2 regions of the Nocardia sp. NPDC041819 genome follow, and region 2 is predicted to be linked to the other one. Evidence: predicted binding sites of a transcription regulator. Region 2 holds the regulator's gene; the other holds the start of a gene.
What was found. The regulator HspR, encoded in region 2, represses chaperone genes until heat shock. The targets are predictions, from matches to a motif close to ANNTGAGTNNNNNNNACTCANNT.
Positions count from the first base shown of each region.

Region 1: the regulator HspR is predicted to act here: its motif matches at 6,523-6,545, upstream of lon (endopeptidase La).

Region 1 is NZ_JBVJAP010000002.1:435,973-446,712, reverse strand. It holds gene ACZ6DL_RS08790 (alpha/beta hydrolase) at 1-551, opposite strand, end outside; gene ACZ6DL_RS08785 (oxidoreductase) at 828-1,823, opposite strand; gene ACZ6DL_RS08780 (DNA polymerase IV) at 1,861-2,931, opposite strand; gene ACZ6DL_RS08775 (TetR/AcrR family transcriptional regulator) at 3,002-3,586, shown strand; gene ACZ6DL_RS08770 (PaaI family thioesterase) at 3,583-4,035, shown strand; gene lon (endopeptidase La) at 4,114-6,444, opposite strand; gene ACZ6DL_RS08760 (DUF445 domain-containing protein) at 6,699-8,054, shown strand; gene ACZ6DL_RS08755 (TIGR03084 family metal-binding protein) at 8,167-8,958, shown strand; gene ACZ6DL_RS08750 (hypothetical protein) at 9,433-10,119, shown strand; gene lhgO (L-2-hydroxyglutarate oxidase) at 10,142-10,740, shown strand, end outside.
Region 2 is NZ_JBVJAP010000002.1:734,968-745,707, forward strand. It holds gene grpE (nucleotide exchange factor GrpE) at 1-17, shown strand, start outside; gene dnaJ (molecular chaperone DnaJ) at 39-1,202, shown strand; gene ACZ6DL_RS10095 (heat shock protein transcriptional repressor HspR) at 1,202-1,618, shown strand; gene ACZ6DL_RS10100 (globin domain-containing protein) at 2,152-3,321, shown strand; gene ACZ6DL_RS10105 (FAD-binding oxidoreductase) at 3,520-4,281, opposite strand; gene ACZ6DL_RS10110 (globin domain-containing protein) at 4,311-5,468, opposite strand; gene ACZ6DL_RS10115 (LLM class flavin-dependent oxidoreductase) at 5,767-6,639, opposite strand; gene ACZ6DL_RS10120 (NADP-dependent oxidoreductase) at 6,703-7,638, opposite strand; gene clpB (ATP-dependent chaperone ClpB) at 7,978-10,533, shown strand.

The DNA.
Region 1 (10,740 bases), 300 kb from region 2:
TCGCGAACCACGCACGTGGCGGCCATGCCGGCGGATTGGACGGTGTCGTGCACGAAGCCGAGCGGGTCGAGGCCCGCCGACCGGATCATCTCGCCGACCGGCCACCCGCACCGCGGACTCCGGCTCGACTCGCCGACCCCGCGCGGGTCCATCCCGATCAGGTCGTAGCTGGCCAGCACGTCCGGCGACAGCACATCACCGAGCAGATCGACACTGTCCAGTCCCGGGCCGCCCGGACCGCCGGGATTGGACAGCAGGATTCCCCGCCGCCGTGCCGGATCGCTCGCCTTCACCCGGGAGATCGCCAGGGTGATCGTGCGATCGCCGGGCCGCGCGTAGTCGAGCGGCACCTGGACGTTCGCGCACTCGCCCCCGGCCTTGTCCAGATTCTCGACGCCGCACGGCTTCCATTCGAGCGTCTGGTGATAGAACCGGTCCGAGCTGTTCGGCTGCGGGTCGGCCACCGGATCGGCCCGGCTGTATGTGGGCACGGCGAGCAGCGCGGTAACCGCCACTATCGACATCGAACGCCAGAACAGATTCGCGGACAACGAAGTTCGCCTCTCGGCCGGTGCGATCACATGCTTGCCGAAGAACCGTATCGGATCAGTGCCCGCGACGGTGGCAGCGTCTTCCCCCGCGCGGCGTGTTCGGCTCGCGGGCCATCCACGGTGCGAAGATCACCGCGCGTAGTCCTTCGCAGCGTGAGACCGATCAGCGAAGCCCGGCTCGATTCGTTCGAGCCGGGCTTCGTCGGTCCTACGACCATGCGTCCGCCGGGTGCGGATTCGTCCGAGCCCTGCCGAAGTACACCGAGAACCGGCGGGTCAGAATTCGCCGAGGACGCCGATAACGGTGCGCCCGCGATGGCTGCCGCTTTGGATGGAGCGCAACACCTTCTCGGCCTCGGTGATCGGAGCGTGGTTCACCAGGGACGACAGGTGCTGCGGGCGAAGCTCTTTGCCGAGCCGGGACCATACCTCGCGGCGACGTTCGATCGGGAGGTTGACCGAGTCGATGCCCTCGAGCGCGACGCCGCGCAGGATGAACGGCATCACCGTGGTGGGCAGTTCCGCTCCGCCGGTGAGCCCGCTGGCCGCGACCACGCCCCCGTATCCGATGGCGCTCAGCACATAGGCGAGCGAGGCGCCGCCGACGCTGTCCACGGCCGCGGCCCACCGCGCTTTGGTCAACGGCCGCGGCTTGGCGTTCGGGTCTTCGGGCAACCTGCCGATCACCTCGTTCGCGCCGATCTCGCTGAGCAGATCGTTCGCGTCGGTCTTGCCGGTGGAAGCGATCACTTCGAAGCCGAGGCCGGAGAGGATGTCGATGCTCACGCTGCCGACCCCGCCGGTCGCGCCGGTGACCAGCACCGGGCCCGCGTCCGGGGTGAGGCCGCGATCGAGCAGGGCCTGCACGCTCAGGGCCGCGGTGAACCCCGCGGTGCCGAGCGAGGCCGCGTCACGGGGACTCAGGTCCGCCAGCTTGACCACCCATTCGGCCGGCACCCTGGCGTATTCGGCGAAGCCGCCGTTGTGCGAAACCCCGATGTCGTATCCGTGCGCGATCACCTGGTCGCCGGGGGCGAAATCGTCGTCGGCAGACTCGACCACTTCGCCCACGAGATCGATCCCGGGCACGATCGGGTAGTTGCGCACCACCCCGCCGCCCTTGGTGATCGCCAGACCGTCCTTGTAGTTCGCGCTCGAGTAGTGCACCTTGATCGTCACGTCGCCCGGCCCGAGAAAATCCTCGTTGACCTGCTGCCGGGTCAGGACGATCCCGCTGTCCGTCTCGTGTGCCACCATCGCCCAGAACTCCATGCGCACGAGCATACGAGGGTCCGGACGGGTCCGGGAGCTACTGCGGCAGGAGTTCGAGCCGGACGCCGAGCAGACGAACCGGGCGGTCGAGGTCGAACCGTTCGATGATGCGCAGCGCGGTCTCGGCGATCCGCGCGACGTCGATGGTCGGTTCGGGCAGTTTCTCCTGCTTGCTGCGGGTGTAGAAGGTGTTGGTGCGCACCGTCACGGAAACCCGGATGCCGATCCGGCCCGCCGCGGCCATCTCCTCGGCGACCTCGGTGGCAAGCCGCGCCACTTGCGCGCGGATCTCGCCTGGATCGGTCAGGTCGTGCGGGAACGTCTCGGACTTGCTGCGGCCCACGGGTATTCGCGGTTCGGTGGTGACGTCCGTATCGCCTTTGCCGTGGCCGAGCACCCAGAGATACGGCCCGGTGTTCGGCCCGAATTCCGCGGCGAGACGATGCCGGTCGGCGGCCATCAGGTCGCCGACGGTTCGGATGCCCAGCTCGGCCAGACGTGCGGCGATGCGCGTGCCGATACCCCACAGCGCATCTGTCGGGCGATGGGCCATCACTTCGGTCCAGTTCTCGGCGGTGAGCCGGAAGACGCCCGCCGCCGCGCCCGCACCGGCGTCGGGCTCGGCCGACGACTTGCCCGCCGACTTGGCGAACCCGGTCGCGAGCTTGGCGGTGAGTTTGTTGTCACCGATGCCGATCGAGCAGGTCAGTTCGAGTCCGGCGATGGCGCCGCGCACCCGCTGGGCGAGGGCCTCCGGGTCGTCGGTGTCGGCGGCGAGGAACGCCTCGTCCCAGCCCCACACCTCGACCCGTCCCGGAAACGTCCGCAGCAGCGCCATGACCTCGTCCGAGGCGTCCTCGTAGGCGGTCATGTCGAGCGGAAGGAACACGCCCTCGGGGCACTTGCGCTGGGCGCTGCGCAGTGGCATCCCGGCCCGCACGCCGAACGCGCGCGCCGGATAGGACGCGCAGGTCACCACCTTGCGCGGTTCGGTGGGATCGCCGTGGCCGCCGACGATGACCGGCAGTCCCCGCAGTTCCGGATGGCGGCGGAACTCCACCGCCGCCTGGAACTGGTCGAGATCGACGTGCAACAGCCATCTGGCCACACCCCGTTCTTACCCCAGTGCTGCGACATCGCGCATTGCGCTGATCACAGAACAGAATTAAATTCTGGTTATGAAGATTCGAGATCGGTTGCTGTTGGCGGCCGAGCGACAGTTCGCCGAGCACGGGGCGCTCGACGCGACGCTGACGCAGATCCGCGCCGCGGCGGGCGCCAGCGTCGGCGCGCTCTATCACCACTTCCCGGACAAGGCCGACCTGTACCGGCAGGTGTGGGCCAACGCGCTCGCGGACTACCAGGAGCATTTCTGGGCAGCGGTCGGCGACAGCACCGACGCGCGCGCGGGCGTCACCGAGGGCGTGCGCGAGCACCTGCGGTGGGTCGGCGAAAATCAATACCGCGCAACCGTGCTCACCTCCGCGCGTCCACCAGGGGTGCGCGAGAGCGAGAGCAATCGCCGCTTCCTTTCCGACGTGACGCGGTGGTGGCGCACGCACGCCGGATACGGGACGGTGCGTGATCTTCCGATCGATCTGGTCTACGCGCTGTGGCTGGGCCCGGCGCAGGAATACACGCGACAGTGGCTGGGCGGCGAAATGCGCGTCGGCCCGGCCGAAGTCGCGGGCGAACTCGCCGACGCCGCCTGGCTCGCCCTCGCCGCCGATCGCACCCGAGCCGCAGCGGAGGTCTCCCGATGACGACAACCATCGCCCTCGACCTGGACAGCGCCGAGAAGATACTGGCCGCGCAGCCCTTCGCCACACTGGTGGGCACCCAGATCACCGCGTTCGGCGACGGCGCGGCCACCCTGGTCATCCCCCTCCGCCGCGAATTGACCCAGCAATTCGGTTACGTGCACGGCGGCGTGCTCGCCTACGCCGCCGACAACGCCCTCACCTTCGCCGCCGGTACGGTGCTCGGCGCGAATGTGCTCACCGGCGGTGTCACCATCACCTACCTCCGCCCCGCCGCGGGCGAGCGTTTGCGCGTCGAGGCAGCTGTCACCGGCGCGACGCGCCGCCAAGCGGTCGCCCACTGCGAGATCTACGCGGAAAGCTCGGGCCGCGAACCCGTTCTCTGTGCGGTGGCCCAGGGCACCACCCGGCTCGCGGAAGCCGATCTGACCGGTGCGAATACCGGCGGCTGACCAACGGTCTGTCCGCCCGCTCGGCAGCATGCGAACGGCCGGGCACGGAGTTTCCGTGCCCGGCCGTTCCAGCCCAGGTCAGGCAGTAGCCGCGAAGGCAGGCCCCAACGCGGGTTCGGCCACCGGCTCGATGGCGTAGGCGAGGATGTCGGCCACGTCGGCGACGGGGCGGACATCCAGCGCGGCCAGCACTTCCGCCGGGACGTCGTCCAGATCCGGCTCGTTACGCGCCGGGATGAACACCGTCTTCAATCCGGCCCGCTGGGCGGCGAGCAGCTTCTGCTTCACGCCGCCGATCGGCAGCACCCGTCCGTTCAGCGTGACCTCACCGGTCATGCCGACGTCCGATCGCACCTGCCGTCCCAGCGCCAGCGACACCAGGGCGGTGACCATCGTGACGCCCGCGGACGGGCCGTCCTTGGGGACCGCGCCGGCCGGGAAGTGGATGTGGATGTTGCGATCCAGCACCGTCGGCTCGATGCCGATCTCCTCCAGGTGCGAGCGCACGTAGGTCAGCGCGATCTGCGCGGACTCCTTCATGACGTCGCCGAGCTGACCGGTGAGGGTCAGCGAGCGCTCCCCCTCGGCGGCATTCGCCTCGATGTAGAGGACGTCGCCGCCCGCGCCGGTCACGGCGAGACCGGTGGCCACCCCTGGGACGGCCGTGCGTTCGACCGAATCGGGGGTGAAGCGCGGGCGACCCAGGTAGTCCTTCAAGTCGGCGAGACCGATCGTCAAGGTGTCGGTATCCACCTCGTAGCCCAGGTCCGGGTCGTAACCCGCCGCCGCGGGGACGGTTACGCGCTCGGACAGCCGGGTGGCCGCCTTGCGCAGCGCCTTGGCGACCAGTCGTTCCATCTGCCGAACGCCCGCCTCCCTGGTGTAGTTGGCGGCGATCTCGCGCAGCGCCTCCTCGCTGATCGTGACCTCCTCGGCGGTCAGCGCGTTGCGCTCCAGTTGCCGCGGCACCAGGAAGTCGCGCGCGATGGCCACCTTGTCGTCCTCGGTGTAGCCGTCGACGGTGATCAGTTCCATCCGGTCCAGCAGCGGGCCGGGGATTGTCTCCATGACGTTCGCGGTCGCGATGAACAGCACGTCGGACAGGTCGAGGTCCAGATCCAGGTAGTGGTCGCGGAAGGTGTGGTTCTGCGCCGGGTCCAGCACCTCGAGCAGGGCGGCCGCCGGGTCGCCGCGGAAGTCCGAGCCGACCTTGTCGATCTCGTCCAGCAGGACGACCGGGTTCATCGATCCGGCTTCCTTCATGGCGCGGACGATGCGGCCGGGCAGCGCACCGACGTAGGTACGGCGGTGCCCACGGATCTCGGCTTCGTCGCGCACGCCGCCCAGGGCCACGCGGACGAACTTTCGGCCGAGGGCGCGCGCGACGGATTCACCCAGCGAGGTTTTGCCGACGCCGGGCGGACCGACCAGCACCAGCACCGCGCCGGACCCGCGTCCGCCGACGACCTCCAGGCCGCGGGCGGCGCGGCGAGCGCGGACGGCCAGGTACTCGACCATGCGGTCCTTGACCTCGTCCAAACCGTGGTGGTCGGCGTCCAGGACCGCGCGGGCGGCCGAGACGTCGGTGCTGTCGGTGGTCTTCACCGTCCACGGCAGCTCCAGCACGGTGTCCAGCCAGGTCCGGATCCAGCCCGATTCCGGGCTCTGATCGCTGGCGCGCTCCAGTCTGCCGACTTCGCGCAGCGCCGCCTCGCGGACGCTGCCGGGCAGATCGGCCTGCTCGACGCGGGTGCGGTAGTCGTCCGCGCCGTCCGGCTCGTCCTCGCCGAGTTCCTTGCGGATGGCGTTGAGTTGCTGGCGCAGCAGGAATTCGCGCTGACTCTTCTCCATCCCCTCGCGAACGTCCTCGCTGATCTTCTCGCTGATCTCGGCCTCGGCGATGTGCGCTTTGGTCCACTCGATCAGGGTGGTGAGCCGCTCGGCCACGTCGGGGGTCTCGAGCAGCTCCCGCTTCTGGTCAGCGGTCAGGTACGGGGCGTAGCCCGCGGTGTCGGCGATGGCCGACGGGTCGGTCAGCTGATTGACCGCGTCGATGATCTGCCAGGCCTCGCGGCGTTGCAGCACCGAGACGACCAGCTTCTTGTACTCCGCGGCCAGTTCCTTGGTGCGGCCGTCGGGGGTGGGTGTCTCGACCGGCTCTGCCTCGACCCACAGCGCGGCGCCGGGGCCGGTCACCCCGTGCCCGATCTTGGCGCGCCGTTCGGCCTTGAGGACGGCCGCCGGGGCTCCGCCGCGCATACGGCCGACCTGTTCGATGGTGGCGACCACACCGTAGGTGGCGTAGCCCTCGTTCAACCGCGGCGCGAGCAGCACGGCTTCGGTCTTGGCGGCCCGTGCGGCATCGATCGCGGCCTGCGCCGATTCGTCCAGTTCGATGGGCACGACCATGCCCGGCAGCACGATCGGATCGGTCAGGAACAGCACCGGCAGGTTCTGTGGTGTAGTCACGTCTTCGACCCTTCCAAAAGTTGAGCGATGCCTACTCAACCCCGGGGTGTTCGGGTTTGTTCCACCCCGACCGGTCCGTTCGCTGACGGCGAAGTCCCGCTTCGCGTTGACACCTCGTCCAAGGCAATGAGAACGTGGGGACCTTGGTATCTCATACCGGCGGTACCGCCGGATCGGCTTAGGGAGTCCCATCGATGTCGTCGCTCGCCGCTGGCGTGTTCATCGACTGGGAGAGCTTGACCGGGCAGCCGAAGTTCGTGGTCGACCTGATCACGTTTCCGATCTTCAGCGCGCTGGCGGGCTGGCTGACCAACTGGACCGGCGTGCTGATGCTGTTCTGGCCGATCCGGTTTCGCGGCGTTCGCATTCCCGGCCTGCACGTGCTCTACCCGTACTTCCCGCGCCGGGTCCAGGTGCTGCCGACATTTTCCGGCGACGGCCGCCGCCTCGGCTTCCAGGGCTTCATCCCGGCACGCGCGGAGAAGATGGCCAGCATCTGCGTGGACAAGGCGCTGATGCGGATCGGCAGTCCGAAGGACTTCATCCACGAACTCGATCTCGACGGTATCGCCGACTACATCGCGGTGCTGGCGCGGGAGCAGGTGCGACCGCTGGTGGACGAGCTGATGTACCGGGACAACCCGGACCTGTGGCGCACCGTGCCGCGCGCCGCCAAGCAGCTGATCTACCAGCGGGTGGATCGCGAACTGCCCGCCCTGTCGCGTCGCGCGTTCGCCTCGCTCGGCGACAACGTCGACCAGCTGATCGGCATCAAGGGCTTCGTGATCCGTTACCTGGAGGACAATCCGACCATCCTGAAGGACCTCACCACCACCATCGCGGCGCCCGAGCTGCGGTTCATGGTCCGTGTCGGCTTGCTCGGCGCGCCCTTCGGCGTGCTGCTGGCGCTGTACATGCATGTGCACCAGAACATTCCGGTGCTGGGCTGGGTGCCGGGCTGGGTGATCGTACTGCTCGCCTCGGCGGCGATCGGTGTGATCGTGAACGTCATCGCGGTGAAGATGGTCTTCGAGCCGGGCGACCCGCAACCGAGGTACAAGTACCTGTGGAAGCAAGCGCTGCTGGCGAAACGGCAGCCGCAGGCGGCCACCGATCTGGCACACATCCTGGCCTACCAGGTGCTGACGCTGCCCAACTTGTCCAAGGAACTGCTGGAGGGCCCGAACGGGGACAAGACCAGGCAGCTGCTGGAGCGCTTGATCGCCGACGAGATCAATCGTCAGCTCGGCCCGACCACCACACTGGTGCGGGCCGCCCTCGGACGCCGCCAGTTCGACAACCTCACGGTGGGCGCGGCGGGCGCGGCGGTCGGCTTGGCCCCGACCCTGGTCGAGGACGAGGAGTTCAACCGGGAGCAGGCCAAGACCATCGATGAATTCGCGGCGCGCAAGTTGCGGCGGCTCACGCCGGGGGAGTTCATGGAGATGTTCTACGCGTCCGTGGAACAGGACGCGTGGCTGTTGTATCTGCACGGCGCGGTCCTCGGGCTCGTGGTGGGAGCCGCCCACCTGCTGATTTTCGGCTGGTAGCGGGCCCGCGTCGGCCGATATAAAACAAGCACGCTTGCCTTTTTTTGGTCTCGCTGCGATGCTGGACCCGGCGGCGCACGAGGCGGTGCGCCCGGTAGCGGCAGGGGAACTGATGGCTGACCTAGAGGCGCTGCTCGGCGACTTCGCCGACGAATGCGCGGACCTCGAACGACTCGTCGGCCCGTTGGCGCCCGAGGGGTGGGCTCGCGCCACACCCGCGCCCGGTTGGACCATCGCCCATCAGATCGGCCATCTGGCCTGGACCGACGAGATCGCGACGATCGCCACCGCGGATGCCGCGCGCTTCGGGGAGTTGCTGACCGAAGCGGGGCCACGTGCGCTCACGTTCGTCGACGAAGCCGCCGAGAAGGCCGCAACCGAACCGCCCGCCGAGCTGCTGGATCGATGGCGGCGTGGACGCGCCTCGCTCATCGCCGCGCTGCGCGCCGCGCCCGCGGGCGTCAAGTTGCCCTGGTTCGGTCCGCCGATGAGCGCCGCGTCGATGATCAGCGCCCGCATCATGGAGACCTGGGCGCACGGGCAGGATGTGGCCGATGCCCTCGGCGTACACCGCACGCCCACGGCGCGGCTGCGCACCGTGGCCCATATCGGCGTGCGCACCAGGAACTTCGCCTACACCGTGCACGGAAAGACGCCGCCCGCAGCGGAATTCCGGGTCGAATTGACCGCCCCGGATCGCACGATCTGGGGGTGGGGTCCGGAAGACGCCGAACAGCGCGTGACCGGACCGGCGCTCGATTTCTGCATGCTGGTGACCCAACGCCGCCATCCCGACGATCTGGCGCTCGGGACGCACGGCGACGACGCCGCGGAATGGCTCACTCTCGCACAGGCTTTCGCTGGTCCGACCGGCGCGGGAAGGGCAGCGGGTCAGTTCGCCTGACCCGCCTACACCCGGCCCGTCGACGACGCTTCGGAGCGGGCGAGCGCCACACTTGGGTGCGCCGTGTTCATGTCGACGGCCGGACGCCGTTGGCCGGGTGTCTCGAGTGGCAGTCGAGAATGGCGCTCGCCAGCTACCGACTATTTACCCGTCGGTGCGTTCACGGAAACATCGACGCCGTTTACGGCGCGGCGACGCCAGGCGATGCCGCGCCTTTCCCGGATTGCCCGCTGCTCCCACACGAGACCATTCGCACGCCGCCGATCCACCGCGACACACAGCCGGTGATCGAGCCCGCCCCGGCCGTCCGCTGCCCGGACCAGCACCGACCGGCCACCTTTCGCCGCGCCGACTGTGATCCTGCTCTCTTCGATGCGACACCCCGCCCGACCCCACAGGTAATCTGGACGGGCGTACAGCTTCCCACGGTGCTGGTCGCTGTGGGGAGCAGCGTCGCAGCGAAAGGAACGCATCGTGACAGCACATCGACCTGCCCAGGTCGCGCGGCACGCCGCCATCGTGCTCGCCGGTGCCGCCAGCTTGAGCCTGACCGTCGTGGCGGGCGCGTATGTCGTACAGCAGATCGCCGATATGCAGCGCCCGGCGACTCGGATCGCCGCGCCGGTCACTCCGCCCGCCCCGGACGAGCCCGACCATGGCCGCCGGTACACCCCCTATCCGGTACTGACCGGCACCAGTTTCGTCCTGCCCGCGGCTGCTTCGGTTCCGCGTGCGGCCGAGCCGGACACCGCCAAGCCGGAAACCACCGCGCCGCACGTAGATTCGCCTACCGCGCGGCCCGCTCCCACACCTGTCGGCGGCAAGGTGCGATTCGGCGATGCCTATGTCGGCGCGCAGGTCGCACAGGTCGAGGACGACACCGTCTCGGTCACCGTGGACACCAACGCTTTGATCATGCTGCCGGGCTACCTCCGCTCCTCCGGCCCCACGTCGGAGATGCCGGCCGTGACCACGATGCGCACCGACCTCGATACCCACAGCGGTGAAGTGCGGATGGCGTTCTCCGATCCGCGACTGGGCGAGCACGACCTGCGCTTGAACCGGCACTCCACGCCCGCACCCAGCCGTGACCTCGAACAGCGGACCACCGAACGCGCGCCCGCCCCCGCGCACGGCGGAGCGGATTCCACCGTCATGTGAGCTACCGCTTACCCTGCTCGGCATGAGCGCCTACGACTTCTGCGTCATCGGCGGCGGCATCGTCGGCGTCGCGACCGCGCACCGGATCCTGGCGCGCAATCCCGGTGCGAGCCTGGTGCTGCTGGAGAAAACCCAGCGGCTGGCCGCCCATCAGACCGGCCACAACAGCGGAGTCATCCACTCCGGCATCTACTATCCGCCCGGCAGCCTGAAGGCCACGCTGTGCCGCCGGGGCGCTCGCTGGACCAAGGAATTCGCTGCCGCCCACGACATTCCGTACCGCGTCTGCGGAAAACTACTGGTCGCTACGGACGACGCCGAATACGAACGCATGCTCGCGCTGCACGAACGCTCGATCACCAACGGCGTGGCCGTCGAACTGATCGACGCCGCGGAGCTCACGCGGCGGGAACCGCACGTCACCGGCGTGGGGGCCCTTTTCGTCCCGGACACCGGCATCGTCGACTTCACCCGGGTGACCGAAGCGCTCGCCGAGGAAGTCCGCGGCGCGGGTGGTGAATTCGTGCTCGGCGCCGAGGTCGCCACGCTCACCGAGACTTCGGATGCCGTGACCGCCGCGGGACCGGCCGGCTCGTGGACGGCTCGCCGCACGGTGATCTG
Region 2 (10,740 bases):
GCGCGAACGACCAATGATGCGAGAGGAGGAGATGCTCGGTGAGCCAACGGGAGTGGATCGAAAAGGACTTCTACAAGGAGCTGGGTGTTTCCTCCAGCGCCTCGCAGGACGAGATCAAGAAGGCCTATCGCAAGCTCGCGCGTGACTTGCATCCGGACGCCAACCCCGGTGACAACAAAGCCGAGGAGCGGTTCAAGGCCGTCAGCGAGGCGCACGCGGTGCTGTCGGATCCGGCCAAGCGCAAGGAGTACGACGACACTCGCAAGCTCTTCGCGGGTGGCGGCTACGGTCGCGGTGGGTTCGGATCCGCTGCGGGGGGCGGCTTCTCGCAGGAGTTCAACATCGGGGACATCTTCGGCGGCGGCGGCGCCGGCGACGGTGGCCTCGGTGACCTGCTCGGCGGTCTGTTCAACCGAGGCGGCGGCACGCGGACGTCATCGAGCCGCCCCCGGCGCGGCTCCGACGTGGAGACCGAGACGACGCTCGGTTTCCGGGAGGCGGCCCAGGGTGTCACGGTTCCACTGCGGATGACCAGCCCGTCGCCGTGCACCACGTGTCACGGCAGCGGCGCGAAACCGGGCACGAGCCCGCGGGTCTGCCCGATCTGCAACGGAACCGGCATCGTCAGCCGCAACCAGGGCGCGTTCGGCTTCAGCGAGCCGTGCGACGAGTGCCGGGGCAGCGGATCAATCATCGACGATCCATGCGTCGACTGCCACGGCAGCGGCATCCAGAACCGCACGCGCACGATCACGGTGCGGATTCCCCCTGGAGTCGGTGACGGGCAACGGATCCGGCTGGCCGGTCAAGGCGAGGCGGGACTGCGCGGGGCGCCCTCGGGCGACCTCTATGTCACCGTCCACGTCAACCAGGACAAGGTCTTCGGCCGCAACGGCGACGACCTGACCCTGGTGCTTCCGGTCAGTTACAGTGAATTGGTGCTCGGCACCACGGTTTCGGTGCCCACCCTGGACGGCCGGGTCGGCGTCAAGGTGCCTCCGGGTACCGCCGACGGCCGCACCCTGCGGGTACGCGGCCGCGGTGTGCCCAAGCGCGGCGGCGGCGCGGGTGACCTGCTGGTGACGGTGAAGGTCGCGGTCCCGCAAAAGCTGGACCGCGAAGCCGTCGAGGCGCTCGAGCGCTACCAGGAGGCGGAGCGGGCCGGTGGCTTCGATCCACGTGCGGGATGGGCAGGTGCGTGATGTCCTCGGAACCGAAGAACGCGTCCGGCGGGTCGCGGGCCGAGTTCTTCATGATCTCGGTGGCGGCCCAGCTGGCCGGCATGCACGCGCAGACACTGCGCACGTATGACCGTCTGGGACTGGTCACGCCGCAACGTACTTCGGGCGGCGGTCGGCGCTACTCGGCCCGGGACGTGGAGCTGCTGCGCGAGGTGCAGCGGTTGTCCCAGGACGAGGGCGTCAACCTCGCGGGCATCAAGCGCATCATCGAGCTGACCAATCAGGTGGAGGAGCTGCGGCAGCAGGTCGCGGAACTGTCGGCCGAGCTGGAGCGAACGCGGGCCGGATACCGTCCCGACCTCGCCCCGCAACGCAGTACCGCGCTGGTCGTCTGGCAGCCACGGCACCGTCGCGAGGACGGTCAGCGCAGACGATAACCGGCACGACGACGGCCCCGGCCTCGATCGCACATCGCGATCGGAGTCCGGGGCCGTCGTCGTTTCACCGCCGCTGCCGCCAATAATTTGCTGAGGGTAAACCAGGGCATGTTCGACGGAAGTCGTGCGGCGGAGTTCATTTCGTTGTCGAATCAACTGGGCGTTTCTACCATAGATATGTGTACGGAAACGGTGCGGTTTGCCCGGTTTGGTACTCGGCCGAGGGTCTTCATGTTGCCCCGATGTCGCTAGAACAGACCAATCGGGACGAAATCGACTAAGTGCCCCTTAACTTTTCAGTGTGCATATGACTGATTTCGCGTCAGATCTACGGTCTTGCAGTCGGTTTCTGTGGCGTGTCTCGCTGAATATCCTCGTTTCGACGAAATTACACGCGTGGTGTTCCTTCGAAAGATTCCGTTGCTGGCAAACCTCGCCTACACTCCTTTCCGTCGGCTGCTGTCGAGTGGCCCCGCAGCACCTCACTCGCCGGCAAGGTTCGTGAACGAGTGCGAAATGGGGTTGTGACATCAATGGATTCACGCGCTGTCGCTTTGATCAGAACAACTTTCAAGGCGGTTGCTGCGGAGGATGGGGGGCCGGAGAAACTGGCGAGATCGTTCTACGCGATCTTGTTCACCGACTACCCGCACGTCCGCGATTTCTTTCCCGCCGCGATGGACTCCCAGCGCGATCGCCTGGTCAAGGCGATCTCCTACGCGCTGGACCGATTGGAAGAGCCCGACAAGCTACTGCCCTTCCTGGCCCAACTCGGTAGGGATCACCGCAAATACGGCGTGCAGCCCGCGCACTACGCCGCCGTGTCCACCGCGCTGAAGACCGCCGTCAAGGTGTTCGCAGGGACCGAGATGTGGACCGACGAGGTCGACCGGGCCTGGGACGAGGGCCTGAAGATCATCGCCGACACCATGATCGGCGCGGCGGAGAAGGAGACCACGCCGTCGGCGTGGACCGGCACGGTGATCGAGCGCCGCGAGGTGCTGCGCAACCTCGTCGTCGTCCGGCTGCAACTGGACCAGCCGATGCGCTACGCCGCGGGTCAGTACCTGAGCGTGCAGATCCCCTCGCGGCCGCGCATGTGGCGCTATCTCTCGCCCGCCGTGCCCGCGAACACCAACGGTGAGATCGAGTTCCACGTCCGCAGTGTGCTGGGTGGCTGGGTCAGCTCGGCCATCGTCGGCCAGACCGTCGTCGGCGACCAGTGGCTGCTGGGCTCACCGCTCGGCGGCCTCGGCGTTCCGCGCAACACCAAACGCAAGATGCTGATGGTCGGCTGCGGCACCGGGATCGCGCCGCTGCGCGCCCAGCTGATGTCGATGGCGATGCGGCGGACCAATCCGAAGGTGCATCTGTTCGTCGGCGGGCACCACCCGTGCGACCTCTACGACCTGGAGACGTTGAGCAAGCTGGCGATGGCCAACCGCTGGCTCACCGTCACGCCGGTGAGCGAACACGACGAAAACCCGTGGTGGTACGCGGAACCCGACGAGCCGCGCACCACATGGCCCGGCCTGGAACCCCGCGTGACCGGCCAGATCGGCAAGGTCGTCGCGAGCTTCGGCGCCTGGTCCGACCGCGATGTTCAGATCGTCGGTTCACCGTCGATGGTGCAGACCACCAAGTTCCGCCTCATGGCAGCGGGAACCCTGGCGAAAAACATCCGCCACGACCCGCTGTACTGAGTTGATTGCCAGCGCCTGCGGCGCTGGGTGTTCGCGGCCCTGTGTTGGTTTTTCCAGCATGCTCGATCTCGCCTCGCTCGAAACCGGGAGTCGAGGTGCGCCGGGCGCGTGCGATGGTGATGGCACGACTTGGAGTTCTGTCGTTGCGGTGCCGCTTGGACTACTCGCGGTGTGCCCTGCGAATGGCCCAGCGACCGGTCAGAGGCCCTCGAATTGGATGCGCTCCGGGGGTGTTCCGGTTTCCAGGAGGCGGTCGACCGTGGTCTGGACCATGGCGGGGGAGCCGCAGACCAGCACTTGGTGCTCGCGGAAGGCGCCGTGCGAGCCGAGGACTTCGGCGAGCGTGCCGTAGAGCAGGTCGTCGGGTGAGAAGCCGATGTCGACCCGGGACTGCTCGTACCACTCGTCGACCCAGTGCGGGTCCTCCAGGCTTTCCACCACGGGGATGACGGTGAGCCAGGGCAATTCGGCGGCCAGCAGGAAGAGCATGTCCGAGGCGTACAGGTCGCGGGGGGAGCGCCCGCCGACGAAGAGGTAGGTCGGCGGCGGGGAAGGCTTGCGCGCCAGTTCCAGGATCTGGGCGCGCATCGGCGCCAATCCCGTGCCGCCGGCGATCATGACTACCTCGTCGCCGTCCGGGTCGACCCAGAACCCGCCTGCCGGAGCGCCGATTCGCCACTCGTCGCCCGGCTGCGTGTCGGCGACGATGGCGGCGCTGCACCAGCCGCCCGGCACCGTGCGCACGTGGAACTCCAGCTTGCCGTCCAGCGAGGGCGGCAGCGCGGGGGAGAACCTGCGGCGCACGCCGGGGTGCTGCGGAACTCGCACCTCGACCGATTGCCCGGCGGCGAACGGCACGAACTCGCCGATCAGGCGGATCACCGCGAGATCGTGCCGGAGCCGATGATGGCCGACCACGGTCGAGGTCCACTCCGGCGCTTCATGACCGTTACCGAGCATGCTCGGATCCCCCAACGGGGCCTCCTTCGTTACACAGGGTCGCAGCTGATGTTCTGCTCCGGCGTGCCGACCGCGATGAGCGCGCGCTGGGTATCCGCGATCATCCGGGCCGATCCGGCGATCTGGATCTGGCGGTCCGCCCACGCGCCGAAGCTCGCGACGACGGCGCCTAGATTACCGATCAGGCGCCGGTGCATGCCGTACGGTGCGTCCTGCGGCGGATGCGGGTACCACCACGGATTGGTCTTCTGTTCACACACCGGCACGATGGTCAGCCACGGGTTGCTCTGCGAGAGCTGCCACATGTTCTCCACGTCGTACAGATCGCAGGGATAGCGGCCCCCGATGAAGAAGTGCACGCGCGGATTGATGCCGCGCTGGCCCATCTCGATCAGCTGGGCGCGCAGCGGCGCGATGCCGGTGCCCGCGCCGATCATGAGCACGTCGCGGCCGCTGTCCCGGTCGACGCGCAATCCGCCGAGCGGGCCCGCGATCCGCCAGCGGTCGCCGACCCTGGTCTCGTTGACGATCGCGGGGCTCACCCAGCCGCCGCGGATCTTGCGCACGTGGAACTCGATCTCGCCGTACGGATTGGACGGGATGGCCGGGGAGAAATAGCGCCACATCTTGGGCCGCTGCGGGATCGTGACCGGCACGTACTGTCCGGCCTGGTAGGGCACCGGCCCGTCGGATTGCAGCCGCACGATGGCCAGGTCCTCCAGCACGCGGCGATGGCCGACCACGGTCGCCTCCCACACCGGCTGCGACTTGTCGGAGTTGGCGCCGATGGCCATGGACGCGGAGATCAGGATGGTGATGTCGCGCCAGCCCTCCTCCAGGCTCCGGTTCCAGGCCGCGCCGTTGTAGGCACGGAACGCCGCGAGCAGCGCACGGCCCGCCACGTCGTAGTGCGCGGCCTCGACGCCGTACTTGCGATGGTCGCGGGCGAGTTGCTCCAGGAATTTCTGTGCCCGGTCCCAGTCCTCCAGGTGATCGAGCACGTACTGGATGGCCGTGGCGATGCGCTTGGCCTGCATCTCCATGGCGGGCGGGAACAATTCGCGCAGCCGGGGATTCTCGGCGAACAAATGTCCGTAGAACGCACTGACCAACCGCTCGGGTCCATTCGGTGACTCGATCACCGAACGAAAATTGGCGCGGACCAGCGCAGCCGAACGCGCATCCACGACGTGGAGCTTCCTTTCCCTCAGTTCTGCCCGGGGACATACCCGTTACCGGCGGTCTCCCGCCGACAAGTATCCCCGAAAATGCCGTGGTCGTGTGGGTATAGGCATACCTTCGCCTTCGCTCCGGCCGGGCACGGGCTGGAGACGAACTACCTCCGGCCGCGACCGTCGGTGCCGTAGGACCCGGCCAAACGGTAATCGGTGGGCAAACGGTAGATGTTGCTGACCCTTCGGTAACCGGAGCCACGGACGGACGGCACCGCGGCTTCGCGGCCCGTCCCCGCCGAGCAGACGCCGGTCACGACCCGGCGCCGGCCCGAACCGCGGGCACGACCTGCTCGGTATAACGACGGATCTGCTCGACCGGTTCCCCCTCGGTCGGCCAGAAGACGAATCCGTCGATCCGCTGGTCACGGTGCAGAACCAGGAGATCGTCGACCCATCGCGCGGCAGGACCCTCCAGGAAGCCGCGGTCGGTTCCGTCCGCGGTGATGGTCCCGGACACGTTCAACACCCGCCGCACCGCCAGTGGGTCCCGGTCCGCCGCGGCGGCGGCGTCATCGATCCGCTTGCCCGCGTCGGCGAGGAACTCCGGCGGCGCCCACGCGGCCGACGGCACCCAGCCGTCGGCGGCGCGTCCGGTGAGCTCGAGCATGCGCGGGCCCCGCGCGCCGAGCCAGATGCCGGGATCGTGCCGCGGACGGGGACCGGGATGCGCGCCCGCGAGGGAGTAGAAGGATCCGGACACCCGGACCGATCGCGCGTCGCTCCACAGGGCGCGGATGACCGCGATCGCCTCGCCGAGGGCGCGCACCGCTTCGCCACCGGTTCTGCGCGGTCCGCCCATCCCGGCCACAGCGTCCCAGAACGCGCCCGCGCCGAGGCCGAGCTGGATCCGGCCGTCGCTGATGATGTCGAGCGAGGCCACCGATTTCGCGAGCAGCGCGGGGTGGCGCAGCGGCAGGTTCGCCACGTCCGGGAAGAAGGTGATCCGCTCGGTCCGCGCGACCAGAGTGGTGATCAGGGTCCAGGTGTCCAGGAAACGGCGCTGGTAGGGGTGGTCCTGGATGCCGATCAGGTCGAGCCCGGATACTTCGGCGTACACACTCAGCTCGGCGAGCCTGCGGAAGTCCTCGGCCTCCGGGATCAGGAACAGGCCGAATTGGGGCACTCGGGTGATCAGCGCACACCTCCGGGGGTCTCGCGGGCGGCCGGCCCAGCGGGCCGGTACGGCTCAGATGGCCAGCACGGTCTTGCCGCGTGCGCCGGGCGCTCCGATGACCGCGGGTCCCTCCGCGAGCGGGACGGTGGCGTCGATCGGCACGACCACGTCACCCGCGGCGACGCGCTGGATCAGCCTGGCCAGCTCCGGCGCTTTGCCCTGGGATTCGATATTGCCGCCGTTGATCGACCGCGCGCGCAACGCGTCCTCGTCGGCGGCGAAGGTGGTGGAGTAGACCGTGCCGCCGTCGCGGACCAGGGTGGTCAGTTCTGCGAGCGCCTCGGGCGGGCTCACCAGGTCGAACAGCACGTCGATGCCGTCCGGATGCGCGGCGGCGACCTGGTCGCGCACCGGGGCCGCGGTGTAGTCCACCGTCTCGGCCGCGCCCAGCCGGGTCATCTGATCGGCGGAACCGCCGCGCGCCGTCGCGATGACGTGCGCGCCCGCGATATTGGCCAGTTGCACCAGGAAGGAGCCGACGCCGCCGGTCGCGCCGACGATCAGCACGGTCTGGCCGGGCTTGATGTGCGTGGCGTCCACGAGATCCTGCGCGGTGACTCCGGCGGTCGGCAGCGCGGCGGCCGCGACGGTCGGCACGCCGGGCGGGATCGGCACCAGAGTGCCGCCCTCCGGGAGCACCGCGTACTCGGCGAAGCTGCCGTGGCCCACCGGCGGTGTGAGGAACTTGCCGACCACCCGGTCCCCGACGGCGAAGCGGCTGACGCCCGCGCCGATCGTGGCGACGGTGCCCGCCCCGTCCACCCCGAGGATCATCGGGAAGTCGTGGGGCAGTCTGCCGTCCAGGATCCCGGAGGCCACTTTTCGGTCGAAGGGGTTCACCCCGGCCGCCTGGAGTTGGACCCGCACGGCTCCGGGTCCGGGTTCGGGCATCGGCATCTCGGCCAGTTCCGGCGTCGCTCCGAACTTCCGTACCACGATCGCGCGCATCCATTCGCTCCTTGATTCGGGGTGAAGAGTGATGCAACAAGTGACGGCCGAGGTCATCGTAGGCATCCGAACCCCGCCGACGTGCGGAATCACCGCATCGGCGGTGTCGGCGGGGCGTCGCTTTCGCCGGTGTCGGGGCGTAGCGTTCGATCCGATCCCCGGTGACGGGCGGGCGCGCCGAAAAATTCGAACTTGAGCGGAACAGGCTCAACCTTTCCGACGTTGGACGGTAAGGAACGGCGGCGAGCCGGTAGACGAGCGGGCGAGACGAAGCGAGTGCTTCGGTCGCACCGGAATCGCGCTCGGCGTCGTGCGAATCGACTAGTAGGAAGGTGACTCGTGGACTCGTTCAATCCCACCACCAAGACTCAGGCGGCGCTCACCGCCGCCCTGCAGGCGGCCTCCGCCGCGGGCAACCCGGAGATCCGTCCGGCGCACTTGCTGGTGGCGTTGCTGGACCAGACCGACGGCATCGCCGCGCCCTTGCTGAAGGCCGTCGGAACGGATCCGGCGACCGTTCGACGCGAGGCACAGGACCTGGTGGACCGGCTGCCGCGGGCGACCGGCGCCACCACCACACCGCCGCTGGGCCGCGAGGCGCTCGCCGCGATCACCGCCGCGCAGCGCCTGGCCACCGAACTCGGCGACGAGTACGTCTCCACCGAGCACGTGATGGTCGGTCTCGCCGCGGGCGACTCCGACGTGACCATGCTGCTCACCAAGTACGGCGCCACCGCCGACGCGCTGCGTTCGGCGTTCACCGCGGTCCGCGGCAGCGCCCGGGTGACCAGCCCTGATCCGGAAGGCAGCTACCAAGCGCTGGAGAAGTACTCCACCGATCTCACCGAAGCCGCCCGCTCCGGCAAACTCGACCCGGTGATCGGCCGGGACACCGAGATCCGCCGGGTGGTGCAGGTCTTGAGCAGGCGCACCAAGAACAACCCGGTGCTGATCGGCGAGCCGGGCGTCGGCAAGACGGCGATCGTCGAGGGCCTTGCCCAGCGCATCGTGGCGGGCGATGTCCCGGAGTCGCTGCGCGGCAAGTCCGTGGTGGCGCTCGACCTCGGCGCGATGGTCGCGGGCGCGAAGTACCGCGGCGAATTCGAGGAGCGGCTCAAGGCCGTGCTGGAGGACATCAAGAACAGCGCGGGCCAGATCATCACGTTCATCGATGAGCTGCACACCATCGTCGGCGCGGGCGCGACCGGCGAATCGGCGATGGACGCGGGCAACATGATCAAGCCGATGCTGGCTCGCGGCGAGTTGCGGCTGGTCGGCGCGACGACGCTGGACGAATACCGCAAGCACATCGAGAAGGACGCGGCCCTGGAGCGGCGCTTCCAGCAGGTGCTGGTCGGGGAGCCGTCGGTGGAGGACACCATCGGCATCCTGCGCGGCATCAAGGATCGCTACGAAGTGCACCACGGCGTGCGCATCACCGACTCCGCCCTGGTCGCCGCCGCCACGCTGTCGGACCGCTACATCACCTCCCGGTTCCTGCCGGACAAGGCGATCGACCTGGTCGACGAGTCGGCCTCGCGGTTGCGCATGGAGATCGACTCCCGTCCGGTGGAGATCGATGAGGTGGAGCGCGCGGTGCGCAGGCTGGAGATCGAGGAGGTCGCCCTGGCCAAGGAGACCGACGAGGCATCCAAGCAGCGGCTGGAGAAACTGCGTGCCGAACTCGCCGACGACCGGGAGAAGCTCAACCAGCTGACCACCCGCTGGCAGAACGAGAAGAACGCGATCGACCAGGTGCGCACGCTCAAGGAGGAACTCGAAGCGCTGCGCGGCGAATCCGAGCGCGCCGAGCGCGACGGCGACCTGGGCAAGGCGGCCGAACTGCGCTACGGCCGCATCCCGGCGCTGGAGAAGCAACTCGACGAAGCCGAGAAGACCTCCGCCACAGCCGGAGACGGCGAGGTCATGCTCAAGGAGGAGGTCGGCCCGGACGACATCGCCGAGGTGGTGTCCTCGTGGACCGGCATCCCGGTGGGCCGGATGCTGGAAGGGGAGACGCAGAAGCTGCTGCGCATGGAGGAGGAGCTGGGCCGCCGCGTGGTCGGTCAGACCGAGGCGGTGCAGGCGGTGTCCGACGCGGTGCGCCGGGCCCGCGCGGGTGTCGCCGATCCGAACCGCCCGACCGGCTCGTTCATGTTCATCGGCCCGACCGGCGTCGGTAAGACCGAGCTGGCGAAGTCGTTGGCGGACTTCCTGTTCGACGACGAGCGCGCCATGGTCCGCATCGACATGAGCGAGTACAGCGAGAAGCACTCGGTGGCCCGGCTGGTCGGCGCCCCGCCCGGCTACGTCGGTTACGACCAGGGCGGTCAGCTCACCGAGGCGGTGCGGCGCAGGCCTTACACGGTGGTGCTGTTCGACGAGATCGAGAAGGCGCACCCGGACGTGTTCGACATCCTGCTTCAGGTGCTCGACGAGGGCAGGCTCACCGACGGCCAGGGCCGCACGGTGGACTTCCGCAACACCATCCTCATCCTGACCTCGAACCTGGGTTCGGGCGGTGATCGCGAGTTCGTCATGAACGCGGTGCGTTCGGCCTTCAAGCCGGAGTTCCTCAACCGCCTCGACGACGTCGTGATGTTCCACGCCCTCGACGAGGAGCAGCTCGAGCACATCGTCGACATCCAGCTCGAGCAGCTGCAGAAACGGCTGGCGCAGCGCAGGCTGAAGCTGGACGTCAGCGATTCGGCCCGGTTCTGGCTCGCCGTGCGCGGCTACGACCCCGCCTACGGCGCGCGTCCGCTGCGCAGGCTGATCCAGCAGGCCATCGGCGACTCCCTGGCCAAGGAACTGCTCGCGGGCGAGGTGGCCGACGGCGACAGCGTCAAGGTGAGCGTCAGCCCCGACGGGGACGGCCTGATCGTCGGACGGTGAGCGAGCGGCCTCGCTCCGGGCAGCGCTCGGGGCGAGGCCCGTTCGATGACCACTGCGCAACTCCGTTCGCGCACAGCATGTTTCATCGACCAGGCAGGGTCGCGACACCGGCCGGAGTAGATCGACGGCCGCCTCGCGGGCAAGGGATCGGGCTCCGGCGTGGGTCTTCCGGAGGGCACACCGGTTCAGCGGGTGCGGGCGCGAGTG